Linked DNA regions of Glaciimonas sp. PCH181. The protein of the gene in region 2 interacts with the protein of the main gene of each other region in a pairwise test. Links are inferred from orthologs where the notes say so. Each region holds a gene or a part of one and is shown on either strand. Other genes may lie near its edges.

Evidence for each region.
Region 1: the proteins of dprA (region 2) and recA interact in binary tests that used the Bacillus subtilis proteins (3 or more experiments, as listed by UniProt). The link is inferred for Glaciimonas sp. PCH181 from one-to-one orthologs.

What each region holds. Positions count from the first base shown.
Region 1 is NZ_PYFP01000006.1:69,526-78,291, reverse strand. What follows is about bases 2,398-5,377. They hold recA (recombinase RecA), read left to right. Parts: upstream 2,398-3,318; coding sequence 3,319-4,437; downstream 4,438-5,377. Other genes in these bases: recX (recombination regulator RecX), read left to right, coding at 4,911-5,377; kbl (glycine C-acetyltransferase), read right to left, coding at 2,398-3,058. Also shown: C7W93_RS23475 (DMT family transporter), read left to right, coding at 1-768; C7W93_RS23470 (NAD-dependent epimerase/dehydratase family protein), read right to left, coding at 889-1,836; more of kbl, read right to left, coding at 1,850-2,397; more of recX, read left to right, coding at 5,378-5,402; C7W93_RS23450 (DUF2889 domain-containing protein), read left to right, coding at 5,635-6,258; sucC (ADP-forming succinate--CoA ligase subunit beta), read left to right, coding at 6,332-7,522; sucD (succinate--CoA ligase subunit alpha), read left to right, coding at 7,623-8,504. UniProt on the Bacillus subtilis protein: Multifunctional protein involved in homologous recombination, DNA repair and competence.
Region 2 is NZ_PYFP01000002.1:1,550,874-1,559,445, forward strand. What follows is about bases 2,493-5,278. They hold dprA (DNA-processing protein DprA), read left to right. Parts: upstream 2,493-3,177; coding sequence 3,178-4,380; downstream 4,381-5,278. Other genes in these bases: C7W93_RS20255 (LysM peptidoglycan-binding domain-containing protein), read left to right, coding at 2,493-3,099; C7W93_RS20265 (DUF494 family protein), read left to right, coding at 4,625-5,104. In the rest of the region: fmt (methionyl-tRNA formyltransferase), read right to left, coding at 1-899; def (peptide deformylase), read right to left, coding at 1,190-1,720; more of C7W93_RS20255, read left to right, coding at 2,026-2,492; C7W93_RS20270 (DNA topoisomerase III), read left to right, coding at 5,445-8,102; C7W93_RS20275 (methylated-DNA--[protein]-cysteine S-methyltransferase), read right to left, coding at 8,273-8,572. UniProt on the Bacillus subtilis protein: Protein that helps load RecA onto ssDNA during transformation. Binds cooperatively to circular ssDNA, is able to bridge different segments of DNA. Favors the loading of RecA onto SsbA- or SsbB-coated ssDNA and formation of RecA-DNA filaments.

The DNA.
Region 1 (8,766 bases), on a different replicon or contig from region 2:
GCAATTGTGCAACGGCGCACGCTCCGAATTTCGCTGGTGCGTGACCGTTGGCACGTCTTCTTTGCGGGACTGTTGAATATCGCGTTGTTCAATATTTTGCTGACTTTTGCACAGCTGGGCGCTGCCACTTCTCGCGTGGCTATCATCACTTATTCGATGCCGTTATGGGCAACGCTGCTGGCGCGCATTGTTCTGGGCGAGCGCCTGAACGTTATGCGCTGGATTGGGCTGGCTTTGGGTGCGGCCGGACTAATTATTCTGATCTATCCATTAATCGGAAATGGTTTGCCGCATGGCATTTTGCTGGCACTAGCGGCTGCACTGACGTGGGCGGTGGGTACTGTGCATATGAAATGGGCCAGGATAGCGGCTGAGCCTTTGGCGATTGCAGCCTGGCAATTACTGGTCGGCGCGCTGGTTGCATTGACCGGATTATTAGCGTTTGAAGGGATGCCGCATCTGGCGCATTTATCCTCAAAAGTACTGTTTGCTTTGACGTATCACATTTTCTTTGGGATGACGCTGGGTTACGTACTCTGGTTTGAAATTATTGCACGTCTGCCAGCAGGGGCGGCGGCGTTGGGTACTTTGCTGGTGCCGGTAGTGGGCGTGTCTAGCGCGGTGTTGCTGCTCGGTGAACATCCCAGCGTTGCCGACGTAATGGGATTTACGATAGTCTTTTGCGCGGCGATTTGTGTGTTGCTTCCTGCGGGCGCTTATTCCGTCACAAAATGGCGGACACTTATTTGTAGCCGTCCCGCTGAATAGTTGCACTCATCTTTAGCAGCGGACGTAAAAAGGGCGGCGCATAAAGTTCGCGCCGCCCTTTTGTAACGACCTTTCAGAGAGCCGGACTGCCATAAATTCAAGTCGGATCAGGCCTTCTTTTTACGCCGCCCGAACATTCTCCAGCATGTCTTTTACCAATTGCGCCAGACCGACGTCTGCACGCCAGCCCCAATCGGCGCGGGCGTGAGTATCGTCAAGGCTTTGCGGCCAGCTGTCGGCGATTTCCTGCCGGTCGTCTGGCTGATAACGCATCTCAAAGTCAGGCAATAGCTGTTTGATGGCTTGCGCCAACTGGGCTGGGCTAAAGCTGAGTCCGCTTACGTTGTACGCTGACCTTGTGCGTATTTGTGCCGCAGGTGCCGCCATCAATTCGATCGTGGCGCGGATCGCATCGGGCATATAAATCATCGGCAACGTCGTTTCCGGTCCGAGAAAACAGGTGTAAGGCTCGGCCTGCTTTGCTGCATGAAAAATAGCAATCGCATAGTCGGTCGTACCGCCGCCCGGCGGGGATTTATAGCTGATGATGCCGGGATAACGGATGCTGCGAACATCAATCCCGTACTTGCTGAAATAGTAGTCGCACAGCCGTTCGCCGGCCTGTTTGCTGATGCCGTAGATGGTAGTGGGATCCATTACCGCCAGCTGCGGCGTATCAACGGCGGGTGTGTGTGGCCCGAATGCCGCGATGGACGATGGCCAGAACAGCCGCAAAGGTTTGCCAGCCAGACCACGCTCTCGGGCTAACTCCAAAATATTTAACAAGCCGTTGATATTCAGGGTCCAGGCTTTTAGTGGCGCTTGCTCGCCTGTGACGGACAACAATGCCGCTAATTGATAGACCTGCGTCACGTCATAACTATCGACTACCTTTGCCAGCCGAGCGCTGTCGAGTACATCCACATGCACGTAATTCGCCGCGCCATACAAACTGGCGGGGGCGATATCGGCGGCGATAACGTTCTCGACGCCATGTTTTACTGTGAGCGCGTCCACCAGTTCGCTACCAATTTGACCGTTGGCGCCGATCACCAGAATTTTTTCCATTTTCATCACCATCTTAATTCTTCAACAGGCCAAGTTCTTGCCCGACTTGCCCAAATGCGGCGAGTGCCTGATCTAGTTGCGCGATGCTGTGTGCAGCCGACATTTGCACCCTTACGCGTGCTTGTCCCATCGGTACGACAGGATAAAAAAAACCGGTCACCAGAACGCCTAATGCATACAGGCGTTGCGCGAATTGTTGCGCTATCGGGGCATCGAACAGCATGACCGGCACGATAGGATGGGTGCCGGGTTTGATGGTGAAACCTAATTGCGTGATTTCACGACGGAAATGGGTGGTGTTAGCGTGCAAACGGTCGCGTAATTCCGTGGAGGATGAAAGCAGCTTCAAAACCGCCAGCGACGTACCTGCTATCGCGGGGGCGAGTGAATTGGAGAACAAATAAGGACGTGATTTTTGTCGTAGCGTTTCTATGACTTCTCGCCGTGCAGCAGTAAAACCGCCCATCGCGCCGCCGAGTGCTTTGCCGAGTGTGCCGGTGATGATATCGACGCGGCCCATGACGTGATGATGCTCGTGCGTGCCGCGCCCGGTCTGGCCCATGAAGCCTGAGGCGTGGCATTCGTCGATCATGACTAATGCGCCGTATTTGTCTGCCAGATCGCAGATTTTGTCGAGTTGCGCGATCGTGCCATCCATTGAAAACACGCCATCGGTGACGATGACTTTATGCCGTTTGTCGGCGGCGGCCTGCAATTGCACTTCCAGATCGGCCATATCGTTATGCGTATAACGGAAACGCGCTGCTTTACACAGGCGGATGCCATCAATGATGGAGGCGTGATTCAGGGTATCGGAAATAATCGCGTCTTGTTCGTCAAATAGCGGCTCGAACAGACCGCCGTTGGCATCGAATGCGGCGGCGTATAGAATCGTGTCTTCCATGCCGAGAAAGGCGGACAGCGCTTGCTCCAGCTCTTTATGGACGGTCTGGGTGCCGCAAATAAAGCGCACAGACGATAAGCCATAGCCGTATTGCTCGGTCGCCTCAATCGATGCCTGAACTAATTTTTCATCGCCGGACAAGCCTAAATAATTGTTCGCGCACAGATTGATCAGGGTTCTGCCATCGTCGCAAACGACTTCCGCTCCCTGGCGCGAACTAATCACGCGTTCTGGTTTATACAGACCTTGCTCACGCAAAGCATTCAGATTGCTCTCCAGACCGGTGTAGAAGCTTGCTTTCGTATTTGTCGATGTCATTCCAGTTCCTTGTGATGGTCGATGCTTATCCTATTTTAAGATGAGCGCGATGGTAAGTGCTTGCGTATTATGTCAGAGGCTGGAATTTCACCAACTTCGCCCACAGGTTTAGAATGCGGTCTTGCAGAACAATTTTGCAGGCTGCATTTCAACCCGAATTTGCAACACACACTAACTTTAATCTCACAACGCTTGCATAAAGCACTGTTTTTTTATACAGTACTGTCTATTCACTTCCTCCTTTTGCCGAAAGAACATCCATGGACGATAAAAAATCCGCCGCGAATCCCGATAAAAGCAAGGCTCTTGCCGCAGCACTGGCACAAATCGAAAAGCAATTCGGCAAAGGTTCAATCATGCGCATGGAAGACGGCGCCGTGGTTGAAGAAGTACAAGTCGTGTCGACTGGTTCGTTGGGTCTGGACATTGCGCTGGGTGTGGGCGGTTTGCCACGCGGTCGTGTCGTAGAAATCTACGGTCCTGAATCATCTGGAAAAACGACGCTGACGCTGCAAACCATTGCCGAAATGCAAAAATTGGGTGGTACTTGCGCATTTATCGATGCGGAACACGCGCTGGACGTTGGCTATGCACAAAAATTGGGTATTAATCTGGCCGATCTGCTGATTTCACAACCTGATACAGGTGAGCAGGCACTGGAAATTACTGACGCGCTGGTGCGTTCAGGCGGTGTTGACCTGATCGTCATCGACTCCGTAGCTGCTTTAACGCCACGGGCCGAAATTGAAGGTGACATGGGCGATTCACTGCCGGGTCTGCAAGCACGGTTGATGTCGCAAGCATTGCGTAAATTGACCGGCAGTATCAATCGTACTAATACGCTGGTGATTTTTATTAACCAGATTCGTATGAAGATTGGCGTTATGTTCGGCAATCCTGAAACAACTACCGGTGGTAATGCGTTGAAATTCTACGCTTCGGTACGTCTGGATATTCGCCGTACCGGCTCTATTAAGTCCGGCGACGAAGTGATTGGCAACGAAACACGTGTGAAGGTCGTTAAGAATAAAATTGCTCCGCCGTTCAAAGAAGCGCATTTCGATATTCTTTACGGCTCGGGTACTTCCCGTGAAGGCGAAATTCTGGACCTTGGTTCGGACGCAAAAATCGTCGAAAAATCGGGTGCGTGGTATAGCTACAACGGTGAGCGTATTGGCCAAGGTAAAGACAATGCCCGTAACTATCTGAAAGAACGCCCGGAACTGGCGCGTGAGATAGAAAACAAAGTGCGTGCATCATTAGGCGTGCCATTGCTGGAAGGCGCTGTTACCGGAGAAACCGATAAGGCGGCCGAGAAAGCCGCCAAAGCAGCTGAAAAAGCAGCCGCCAAGGAAGCAGCAGCTGCAAAAGTAGAATAATTAAGTTGTACCAAGTCGGGCGGAAAGGATCATACCTTCCGCCCGATTTTTATTTGGTGACGCAAATAGGCGCAGTAAGTAAGTCCATTAACTAGTTTATTAATTTATTTACTGAGTCATTTATTACGTTATTTGACGAAGCGCAGTAACATTGTTAAGCCGGGATCATACAAAAAACGTAGCGGTTTAGTGCATCGTTAAAAATCTGGTTTTTAGTTGTTGGCTTCTGCTTGTTAGTTAGTTAGTTAGTTAGTTAGTTAGTTAGTTAGTTAGTTAGTTGCTGATTCATGGTTGTCTTTGGTGGCATTACGCAGCCCATCAGTGCATCTTCTTCAGTACAGCGCCGGTATCGCTAGACGGCGAACGCATAAACTTTGCGATACTCCTATCAATAGATGGATCAGGTGCCTGCGATTTACGCAAATTCGCCATCTTTTCAATGTTCATCATCTTCATTTTCATCATACTCAGCCATGGCAAAACCAACTATCAGTCTTAAAGCCAGAGCGCTCCGCTATTTATCGATGCGAGAACATAGTCGCATGGAGTTAATGCGGAAGTTGTCGCGCTATGTGCAAGAGGGTGACGATATCGTGGCGGTGCTCGATTGGCTTGAGGCATCAAAGTTTTTATCGCAAGAGCGTTTTTCTGAGTCGTTAGTCCATCGTCGCGCCAGTCGCTTCGGCAATAGCCGGATTCTGATGGAGTTGCAAAGTCACGGTATTGGCGGCGATGCCATCAGCACGATCAAGACGCAGCTTGCCGATGGCGAGGTCGGCCGTGCCCGTGAAGTCTGGCGTAAGAAGTTTGATCATCAGCCAATTGATGCCAACGAGCGCGTCAAGCAGATGCGTTTTTTGCTACAACGCGGATTTTCTCATCGAGCAGTGCAAGCGGCAATTAAAGGGGCTCGTGAAGAGGAGTGTGATGTGGATCAGGATGACACTGGGGAAAGTTTTAGTTGAATGTCGTGGCTAATAAGGTCATATCTAAGGCCATATCTCCACTAAGCTGCCAAATTTACAGCATTTCTTCATGGAAATAAAACCAAAAGCGCGCACCGTGATGTCATTATTGCAATGCACACAAACTCACCTATTCCGGCCAGCTGTGCTACACTTTTGTGGTTTTTGCAGACCGCAGGAGCGGTAGTTATCATAGAAACTGTGATAACGCGACGCAAATCAGACCATCAAAATGTCTCTATTACCCTCTACTTCCCGCCGGGCGCTACAGCATACGCGCACCATACAAATCGACGCGTTCATACGTGAAGACGGCTTATGGGAGTTAGACGCGCACATTACCGATATCAAAGCCAATGACCTTAAGCTTGCCCGCGGCATATTGCCTGCTGGCGAGCCTGTGCATAGCCTGTGGCTGCGTATCACTTTAGATCACCAATACATCATTGTTGCCGTTGAAGCGAATTCCGAGGCGGTGCCTTATCCCGGGAGTTGCAATACAATCGCGCCCGCCTATAAGCAATTGGTCGGTTTAAGTCTTTTAAAAGGTTTTCGTGGGATGGTGAAAGCGCGCATTGGGGGCGCTTTGGGGTGCACGCATTTAACCGAATTGGCGCAGATATTACCCACTGCAGCAATTCAGGCATTTTCGCACGAGCCAGAAAGTAACGGCATCAGGGCGGTTGATACAGAGGGCCAAAAGCCATTTCAGATTGATAGTTGCCACGCATTACGCAGTGATGGCGCAGTTGTCGCACAGTATTATCCAAGGTGGGCAGTGCATAACCCGATTGCACCAATCGCCACGCCGGTGCCACCAGAAACATCAGCTCCACCAGAAAAAGAATCCAGTTAGGGTCATGTAGTTTTTGTAATGTATTTGTATTTCTAAGTGCGTTTTATCTAGTCCAACCAGCAAGTTAATTTAAATCAGCGTCAGAAGGGAAGCTCGCATGAAAATCCATGAGTATCAGGGCAAGGAAATTCTCCGCAAATTCGGAGTAACAACACCACGCGGTATTCCGTGTCTGAGCGTCGATGAGGCAGTTAAAGCTGCTGAAACGCTCGGCGGTTCGGTTTGGGTCGTAAAGGCACAAATCCACGCAGGTGGTCGCGGTAAAGGCGGCGGCGTGAAAGTTGCTAAATCGTTGGAACAAGTCCGTGAATACGCGAACGAGATTCTCGGTATGCAACTGATCACGCATCAAACTGGCCCAGAAGGTCAAAAAGTGCGTCGTTTGCTGATCGAAGAAGGCGCTGACATCAAGCAAGAGCTATACGTCAGTATGGTGACTGATCGGGTTAGCCAACGCGTGGTGCTGATGGCATCAAGCGAAGGTGGTATGGACATCGAAGAAGTTGCCGAAAGCCATCCAGAAAAAATTCATCAAGTCGTTATCGATCCATCGACCGGATTGACAGACGCTGATGCAGACAGCATTTCAGCAAAAATCGGCGTACCAGCGGGTTCTATCGCGGACGCTCGGGTGCAATTGCAAGGTCTTTACAAAGCCTATTGGGAAACTGATTGCTCATTGGCCGAAATCAATCCATTGATCGTCACCGGTTCGGGCAAAATCATCGCTCTGGATGCCAAGTTCAATTTCGATCCAAACGCGTTGTATCGTCAACCGGAAATCGTTGCTTATCGCGATCTGGACGAAGAAGACCCAGCGGAAATCGAAGCATCGAAATTTGATCTGGCGTACATCTCGCTCGACGGTAATATCGGTTGCCTGGTGAACGGTGCCGGTCTAGCGATGGCAACGATGGATACCATCAAATTGTTTGGCGGTGAGCCAGCCAATTTCCTGGACGTGGGCGGCGGCGCTACTACTGAAAAAGTAACAGAAGCGTTCAAGATCATGTTGAAGAATCCGGGCCTGAAGGCGATTCTGGTCAACATTTTCGGCGGCATCATGCGTTGCGACGTTATCGCTGAAGGCGTTATCGCCGCATCGAAAGCAGTTTCATTGAACGTGCCACTGGTTGTGCGCATGAAGGGTACAAACGAAGAAATCGGCAAGAAATTGCTGGCAGAATCGGGCTTGCCTATCATTGCTGCCGACAGTATGGAAGAAGCCGCGCAGAAGGTTGTTGCTGCTGCTAACGGTCAATAATCGTTGTGAATTTAGCGTGCGAATGGCGTGACTGCGGTGCAAATTTTGCATCCGTTTGCATCCATTCCATAGCGCTCAAAAATTAAGGCAAGGAACAAACATGTCGATCCTGATCAACAAAGATACAAAAGTTATCACCCAAGGTATCACCGGCAAAACCGGTCAATTCCACACGCGTGGTTGTCGTGATTATGCCAATGGCAAAGAAGCTTTTGTCGCTGGTGTCAACCCGAAAAAAGCGGGTGAAGATTTCGAAGGCATTCCTATTTTCGCGAGTGTTGCTGAAGCCAAAGCGGCTACCGGCGCCAACGTTTCTGTGATCTACGTACCGCCAGCAGGCGCTGCCGCAGCGATCTGGGAAGCAGTTGAAGCGGATCTGGATCTGGCGATCTGCATCACAGAAGGTATTCCTGTACGCGATATGCTGGCACTGAAAGACCGCATGGCAAAATCTGGCAGCAAGACATTGCTGTTGGGCCCAAACTGCCCAGGTCTGATTACACCAGACGAAATCAAAATCGGTATCATGCCAGGCCACATCCATAAAAAAGGCCGTATTGGCGTGGTGTCGCGTTCGGGTACTTTGACTTACGAAGCAGTCGGTCAATTGACAGCATTGGGTCTGGGACAATCGTCAGCAGTCGGTATCGGCGGCGATCCTATCAATGGTCTGAAACATATCGACATCATGAAGATGTTTAACGACGATCCTGATACCGATGCGGTCATCATGATCGGTGAAATCGGCGGTCCGGATGAAGCGAATGCTGCTTACTGGATCAAAGACAACATGAAAAAGCCTGTCGTCAACTTTATCGCTGGTGTGACTGCACCTGCCGGTAAACGTATGGGTCACGCTGGTGCGTTGATTTCCGGCGGCGCCGATACAGCACAAGCTAAACTCGACATCATGGAAGCTTGCGGTATCAAAACCACTAAGAATCCATCTGAGATGGCACGTTTGTTGAAGGCTATGCTGTAATTCAGCAGACTTTCCATAGAGTAACTTAGATGTAATAAAAAGAGGCTTCGGCCTCTTTTTTTCGTCTGCAATAAAGTTCGGGTCGCGTATGTTGAGAGTGTAAATAAAGCTGGGAATAGGATTGCAAAACGGGCGCGCACCAAGATTATTTTTTCTGAGCAATCTATTTGAAGGTCTCGGGGGTATGTCGCCGACCAATCACAGCGTGTTTATCTTGCCGTCCTCGTAGTAACCAACGAAAATACTGACAGTCAGTACTCAC
Region 2 (8,572 bases):
AGACGTTTGCCGCCCGGTTTTTGCAATACAGCTAGTCGCAAAGCACCCGTTCCACAGGCAACGACAACGCCATCGTGCGAATCGGCGCTGATGATCTCGCCCGCTGCATGACCGTCATTTTGTGCAGCAACCGCAGCTTCCCATATCTTGATTGTAACGCCGCCGAATGTGGCAAACGCCCCGGGGAACGGATTAAACGCGCGAATTTTCCGCGCCAATACATCGGCATCCAACGTGAAATTCAAAGCCGCTTCTTCCTTGGTGATCTTTGCTGCGTAAGTGACGCCTTCATCCGGTTGCGGTATGGCGGTTAAGGTGTTGTTCGCCAGCATCTGGATGGCCTCGACAATCATTTTGCCGCCTAATGCCGCCAATTTGTCATGCAGACTGCCGGTGGTGTCGTCGTCCGCGATGGTGACGTGCGCGGTCAACATCATCGGCCCGGTATCCAGCCCTTGTTCCATTTGCATAATCGTGACGCCGGTTTCATGATCCCCGGCTTCAATCGCCCGATGTATCGGTGCCGCACCACGCCAACGCGGCAGCAGCGAGCCGTGAATGTTAATGCAACCGTGGGTGGGGATCGTCAGCACGCTGAGCGGCAAAATCAAACCATACGCAGCGACTACCATGACGTCATGCGGCGTGGCTTGCAATAACGCATGGGCGTCTTGCGCGATCTCGGGGTATTTGCCATCCAGACGCAGCGAGACAGGCTGCGCGACGGGGATGTTATGCGCCAAAGCGAATTGTTTCACCGCAGAGGCTTGCAGCTGCATACCGCGCCCTGCGGGACGATCGGGCTGGGTCAGGACTAACGTGATTTCGTGTCCGGCATCATGCAGCGCTTGAAGCGCGATGGCGGCAAATTCTGGTGTTCCGGCAAAGATAATTTTCATGTGCGGATTTTATTACGGATGGGTGTGTTTTGCTGCATTAACGAATATGAGGCTATATGAGGAAATTGCTTAAAACTGCTATTAAACGCGATATTTAAGTGCTTACTTATAGCCAATCCTGACTGCCTGCTTTACTCTGAAGTTCTGTCACGAGGGAAACGGGCAGAAAAAGAAGTGCTACTGAGTGGCCTCGATTTTGGGGTTTGAATGAAAAAAGGGCTGCATTTATGTAATGCAGCCCTTTTATTTACCGGTACGTTCAGACTATTCAGTCTGCATGTTCTGCATTGTTAACGGTTGGCGTATTGTTTATCGCGCTTTAATTCGCGTTCTTCCTTGAGCATCTTGGCTTTAATGCGGTTGCGTTTTAGCGGCGACAGGTACTCAACAAATACTTTTCCCTTCAAATGATCCATTTCATGCTGAATACAGACCGCCAGCAAGCCCTCTGCATCGACTTCAAATGCTTTGCCATTGGCGTCGAGTGCGCGCACCTTGACGCGGGCAGGACGTTCTACGCCGTCGTATATGCCCGGCACGGACAGGCAGCCTTCATCGTATATTTGTCTTTCTTCACTGGCCCAGAGAATTTCCGGATTGATAAAGACCCGCAGATCGCTGCCGGTGTCAGAAGTATCGATGACGACTAATTGCTCATGCACGTCGACTTGCGAGGCAGCCAGACCAACGCCGGGTGCCTCGTACATCGTTTCGGCCATGTCAGCAATCAATCGCTTCAGACGGTCATCAAAAACAGTCACAGGCTTAGCAATTTTATGCAGGCGAGGATCGGGGTAACGCAGGATATTTAGTAGGGACATACGGTTCTGGACGACTTTAAGGCGGTTTGGAGTGGTTTATCTCTTGCTAGTTTCAGCGTTTATGGGCAAAATTTGATGCACTTTGGCAAACATTTTTAGCGCATCTTGCGTCTGTTATAGCGCAGATAGTTGCCACTAATAAGTCGTCATTTTACGCGTCAAATTTAATTACCTCACTATTTACCTTATTAACGCGGTGTCTGACAGATTTTTAGACAAGTCAGGCAGGTTTTGTCTGTACGTTTGCGCGCGTTTTTAATGATAATTTTCGCTATTATTTAACGGCCATACACACCGGAAACGACATGAAAAAGTTTAGCACAGCTGCAGTCCTTCTCGCTTTTGCAACCGGCATTGGCATGTCGTCAATCTCTTATGCGCAAGCGGCAGCACCGGCGCGTTGTGCATTTTTGTCGAATGCACCGGATCAGCATGTGGTGGTACGCGGCGATACGTTATGGGGAATTTCCGGCCATTTCTTACAGAATGCGTGGTGTTGGCCGCAAGTGTGGGGCATGAATCGCGAGCAAATTCGTAATCCACACTGGATTTATCCCGGGCAAATCGTTTATTTTGATCGCGTTGCTGGCCGATTGCGACTCGGTACCCCGACTGGCGGCGCACCGGATACGATGAAGTTGTCGCCGCAAATCCGGGTCGAAGGTCTGGGGCGCGAAGCGATTCCGGCTATTCCCGCAGATAAAATTGGACCGTTTCTTTCGCAACCGCTGATTGTCGAGGACGAGGAATTGTCCGGCGCGCCGCATATCGTGGCGGTGCAAGAAGGCCATGTCAATCTGGGCCGTAATGATCTGGCTTACGTGCGCGGCAATCTGAACGGCGGCACCGCATTTCAGGCATTTCGTCCCGGTAAACAGTTGAAGGATCCCGTCACCGGGCAAGTCATCGCCAACGAAGCCGTCTATCTGGGCAGCTTGAAATTGGAACGCGCGGCTAAAGCCGACAGCGAGGTGAATACTTTCCGTGTAGTCGAAGCCAAGCAAGAAATGGGCGCCGGAGATCGTCTTATCGCGGAGCCGATTGCGCCGGTCTTAAACTACGTGCCGCATGCGCCCGCAAGTGAGGTCAACGCACGCATCGTGTCGGTATATGGCGGCGTCACCAGCGCGGGTCAAAATGACATCGTCACTATCAACCAGGGCGCGGCGGACAATATCGAGGTCGGCGACGTGTTGCAGCTATACCGTTTTGGCAAAACTGTGGTCGATCCTTTAGACAAAAAAGTAGCCGTCAAACTGCCCGATGAGCAATACGGCACCTTGTTTATTTTCCGCATATTTAAGCATATCTCCTATGGCTTGATTATGCAGGTACGGGATACAGTGGACGTTGGCGATATTGCCAGGTCACCAGAGTAACTTTGCTAAGTGCCATTACAAGAACCCGCCGCACATTTATTACCAAGTACGTTTTCTTTTCCACCCTGTCAGTCTCAGATCGGTCAGCCTGCGTTGCAGAGCGATCTGGTCGACTGGCTGCGGCTGGAACAAACCGCCGGTGTCGGCTCCAGCACTGCGTGCGTGCTGTTGACGACCTTCGGTCTGCCTGCGAACATTTTTGCCAGTTCGCTGACAGCTCTCCGGAGAGTGGTCTCGGAAAAAATCGGATTAGCGCTGCTAGCACCGATATCAGATCTGACCGAAAGGCGATTTGAATGCGCATTAGCGTGGGCGCAGCAGCCGAATCATCGGATCTTGACGTTAGCCGATGATGATTACCCCTCTTCATTATTGAACATTCCCGATCCGCCGCTTTTGCTCTATGTCATGGGCCGGGTCGAATTGCTGAAGCGGCCATCGTTAGCCGTAGTTGGCAGCCGCAACGCGACGGTGCAAGGCAACGCCAATGCGGATCGATTTTCAGAGATGCTGAGTCAACGCGGCTTAACCATTATTTCCGGTTTGGCGCTAGGAATCGATAGCGCTGCCCATCGCGGTGCCTTGCGCTGTCTGGCGAACAATACAGATTGCGGCGGCAGCACCGTAGCCGTCATTGGCACTGGCGCGGATATTGTTTATCCGGCGCGTAATCGTGATTTGGCGCACCAGATTGCAGAGCTGGGCTGCATTGTTAGTGAGTACCCGCTAGGTATGTCGGGTATTGCTGCTAACTTCCCACGCCGCAACAGGATTATTTCCGGCCTCTCGTCCGGCGTGCTGGTGATCGAAGCCGCAGCGCAGTCGGGTTCATTGATCACTGCGCGCATGGCGGCCGAGCAGGGCAGAGATGTATTTGCTATCCCCGGCTCGATTCATTCGCCGCTCTCAAAAGGTTGTCATCAGCTGATCAAACAAGGGGCAAAATTGGTCGAGTCGGCACAGGATATCTTGGAAGAAATGCTGCCTGTGCATGCACCGATACGTTCAACCCGAGTCACTTCCCATGTAACTGAATGCCTTTCTCAATCGGCGATGACGTACGATGAGGACGGCATTAAAAATGATGAAAGCGCCGATGATGCGATCAAAAATCCTAAGGACCAGCTACTGACAGCGCTGGGATTCGATCCTGCCAGTCTCGATGCGCTGGCCGCCCGCAGCGGTATGGATATCGCAGCATTAAACGCGCAGCTGTTAACATTAGAGCTTGAAGGTTTGGTCGAGATGCTGCCCGGTGGCGTGTATCGACGATTGGGATAAACGCTTGGCGAGATGACTAAATAGAACTTAAAAATGATGTTCTTATGACATTTTAGGCAGCATTTGTTAAATCCTGCGATACTTGTGTGAATTAAGGGGGATGAATTTTGGACCTAACTCCCTTAAAGGCGGTAATGTTGCGGTACAGTCTGACCCATCAAGCTTTGATTTGAAGCCTGCTCAGGAAATTTCTGTATGATTTTAGCAACTTGTTTTAGTCCAATCTTAGCGATACAGTAGAACCATGTTTGAAGTCCTAGTTTACCTTTATGAAACATATTACCGACCCGATGCCTGCCCTGAACCCGAGGCCTTGGTAAAGAAACTGTCGGCAATCGGTTTTGAAGAGGACGAAATCTCCAAAGCCCTTGGATGGCTGACCGATCTGGCGGAAACCAATCACGCTTACGCCGATCGTTATCCGCAGCAAACTGCATTTTCATTCGGCATGCGGATTTATGCTCCACAAGAAATGGACGCACTAGGCACCGCCGCGATAGGTTTCGTTCAGTTTCTGGAGTCGGCCAAGATGCTGAATCCGGTACAGCGTGAAATCGTCATAGAGCGCGCACTGGCCGTCAGCGAGTCACCGGTATCCCTGGATAAGCTCAAGGTAATTGTGCTGATGGTGCTGTGGAGTCAGGGAAAAGAGCCTGACGGATTAATGTTTGATGAGCTTTTTCTCGATGACGACGAAGACCCAGAACCGCGTCTGCTGCACTAAACTGCGCAATTCAGGCTCCTTCGCACCATAATCGCGCATCACGGCAACGTTTGCCGCGCTTGCGATATTCCCAACAACCCGCTTATCATTGGCCGCTTATTCACTGCCGCAGACAATTTTGCCCGATAGCGGCCGATACTGCCTGTTATAGTACGAGCAAGTTGTCATTAGGCAACGTCCTCGCTAGTCGTCGACAACGCCTGATCTAAGCTCCTTGATTTTGCGAATAATGTGCGCAATTCAGGAGTATGCGCTGCAGTCCAATGAATAGTTAATAAGCATTTAGCTGAAAAATGCGCTGACTTCCAACAGAAAGCGCGCCACTTTCGAGACCATATTTATGAGCAAGACCCTCATCATCGCCGAGAAACCTTCTGTCGCGAACGACATCGCGAAGACCCTCGGCGGCTTCACCAAGCACGATGAGTACTTTGAATCCGACGAATACGTGCTGTCATCGGCCGTCGGTCATCTGCTAGAGATCGCCGTTCCAGAGGAGTTTGACGTTAAGCGGGGCAAATGGACATTTACCCATTTGCCAATGATTCCCCCTTACTTCGCGTTGAATCCGATTGCCAAGACCGAAGCGCGGTTAAAAGTACTCAACAAACTGATTAAGCGCAAAGACGTCACTGCCCTGATCAACGCCTGCGATGCCGGGCGTGAAGGCGAACTGATTTTCCGTCTGATCGCGCAGCATGCCAAAGCCAAGCAGCCAGTCAAACGGCTCTGGTTGCAATCGATGACGCCGGGCGCGATTCGCGACGGTTTCGCCAATTTGCGTGCGGATGAAGACATGTTGCCATTGGCCGACGCGGCGCGTTGTCGCAGCGAAGCGGATTGGCTGATCGGTATCAACGGCACGCGGGCAATGACCGCGTTTAACTCGAAAGAGGGCGGTTTCTACCTCACCACAGTTGGTCGCGTGCAAACACCGACATTGTCGATCGTGGTGGAGCGTGAAGAGAAAATCAAGAAATTCATTCCGCGTGATTTCTGGGAAGTACGTGCTGAATTTATCTGCGCTGCCGGTATTTATGAAGGCCGCTGGTTAGATACTAACCATAAAAAAGTTGAAAACGATCCTGAAAAACGCGCTGAGCGTCTATGGAGTCTGGCTGCAGCCGAGTCGGTGGTTGCGGCTTGCCGCAACAAGCAAGGTAATGTCACCGAAGAATCCAAACCGACAACATCGATGGCCCCGGGCCTGTTCGATCTGACCAGTTTGCAGCGTGAGGCTAACTCGCGTTTTGGCTTCTCGGCCAAAAATACACTTGGTCTGGCTCAGGCGTTGTACGAAAAACACAAAGTCCTGACCTATCCGCGGACCGATTCGCGCCATTTGCCAGAAGATTATCTGGGTACGGTTAAGCAAGCGCTGGAAACCGTGTCGGAAAACAACAACTATCAGCAGTTTGCGGCGCAAATTCTGAACAAAGGTTGGGTCAAGCCGAACAAGCGGATTTTCGACAACAGCAAGATCAGCGATCACTTTGCGATCATCCCGACGACCCAGGCACCGAAGAATTTATCCGAGCCTGAGCAAAAATTGTACGACTTGGTAACGCGTCGCTTTATGGCCGTGTTTTTCCCTGCCGCAGAATTTCAAGTCACCACGCGCTATACAGAGGTCTCCGGCCATCAGTTCAAAACTGAAGGCAAGGTCATGATCAATCCGGGTTGGCTGGCGATTTATGGCAAAGAAGCCGCTGACGAAAAAGATTCTGAAAACAACGGCACGCTGGTTGCGGTAGCTAAAGGCGAGAAAGTAAAGACGGAAAAAGTCTCTGCCAACGGTCTGGTTACCAAACCGCCAGCGCGCTACACCGAAGCCACGTTGCTCTCTGCAATGGAAGGCGCGGGCAAGCTGGTTGACGATGGCGACCTGCGCGAAGCCATGGCGGGTAAAGGTCTGGGAACGCCTGCGACGCGGGCGGCGACGATTGAAGGGCTGATCTTCGAAAGATACATGTTCCGTGAAGGCCGGGAATTAACCCCGACTGCCAAAGCATTTCAGCTGATGACGTTATTGCACGGTCTGGGCGTGGATGAGTTGACGGAACCTGAGTTGACCGGCGAGTGGGAACACAAACTGTCCTTGATGGAAAAAGGTCAGATCACGCGTGAAGAATTCATGCGCGAAATTGCGCAGATGACGCAGACCATCGTCAAGCGTGCTAAGGAATACGACAACGATACAATTCCCGGTGACTATGCAACGTTGGTTGCGCCGTGTCCAAATTGTGGCGCCGTAGTGAAAGAAAATTATCGTCGTTTCGCCTGCACAAAATGCGAATTCTCGATGAGCAAAACGCCGGGTAGCCGTCAGTTTGAAATTCCAGAAGTAGAAGAATTGCTGATCAATCGGACTATCGGCCCGTTGCAAGGTTTTCGCTCCAAAATGGGACGTCCATTTGCAGCGATTCTTAAAATTAGTCGTGATGAAGAGATCAAGAATTTCAAACTGGAATTCGATTTCGGCCAGAACGATGAAGAAGGCGAGAATGGTGAAGGCGTTGATTTCACAGGCCAGACACCCGTCGGCCCTTGTCCAAAATGCGGCAACGGCGTCTACGAAATGGGTCTGGCGTATGTTTGCGAGAAGACTGTCGCAAAGCCGAAAGAATGTGATTTCCGCAGTGGCCGGATTATTTTGCAACAAGAAATTTTGCCAGAGCAAATGGTCAAATTGCTGAACGATGGCAAAACCGATTTGCTGCCGGGCTTTATTTCGCAACGTACACGTCGGCCTTTTAAAGCCTTCTTAGTCAAAGCCAAAGATGGCAAGGTCAGTTTTGAGTTTGAAGAACGTAAAGCGAAAGCCCCCGCCAAAGGCAAGGCCAAAGCCGCTACGGTAGAAGACGATGCAGATGGCGCGGAAAACGCGGTACCAGCCAGCGCGGTCGTAAAAACCATCGCCAAGAAAGCCGTAGTCAAGAAGGCCGTAGCGAAAAAAGCAGTAGTTAAGCGGGTCGTGGCAAAAGCCAAAAGCGCCTAATTACAGCGCGAGCTAATGGCATAGCCGGACAGCTATTATTGATGCTATCTAAGTAAAAAACCGCCAGTGTTTGCATTGGCGGTTTTTTTATTTCGGCAAAACTAACAACAAAAACCAGCACCTGAATTGTGCGTTAAGAGACACGATGGTGGCGTATCCCGCCTTCTACGTTAAATGCGCTTCGCTTTCTCAAGTTGCAATAAAAATGCCTTACGTTCCAGCCCACCCGCATACCCTGTCAGCGATCCTGAAGCACCCACAACACGATGGCAAGGCACGATGATGGATACCGGATTGCGGCCAATCGCCGTACCGACTGCGCGCACGGCATTCGCTTTGCCGATGATAGTTGCGTGCGCGCCGTAGGTGGTCGATTGTCCGAACGGAATAGCGATTAACGCATCCCATACCGCACGCTGAAACGGCGTTCCCCGCAACGCCAGCGGCAAATCGAATTTCTGACGCGTGCC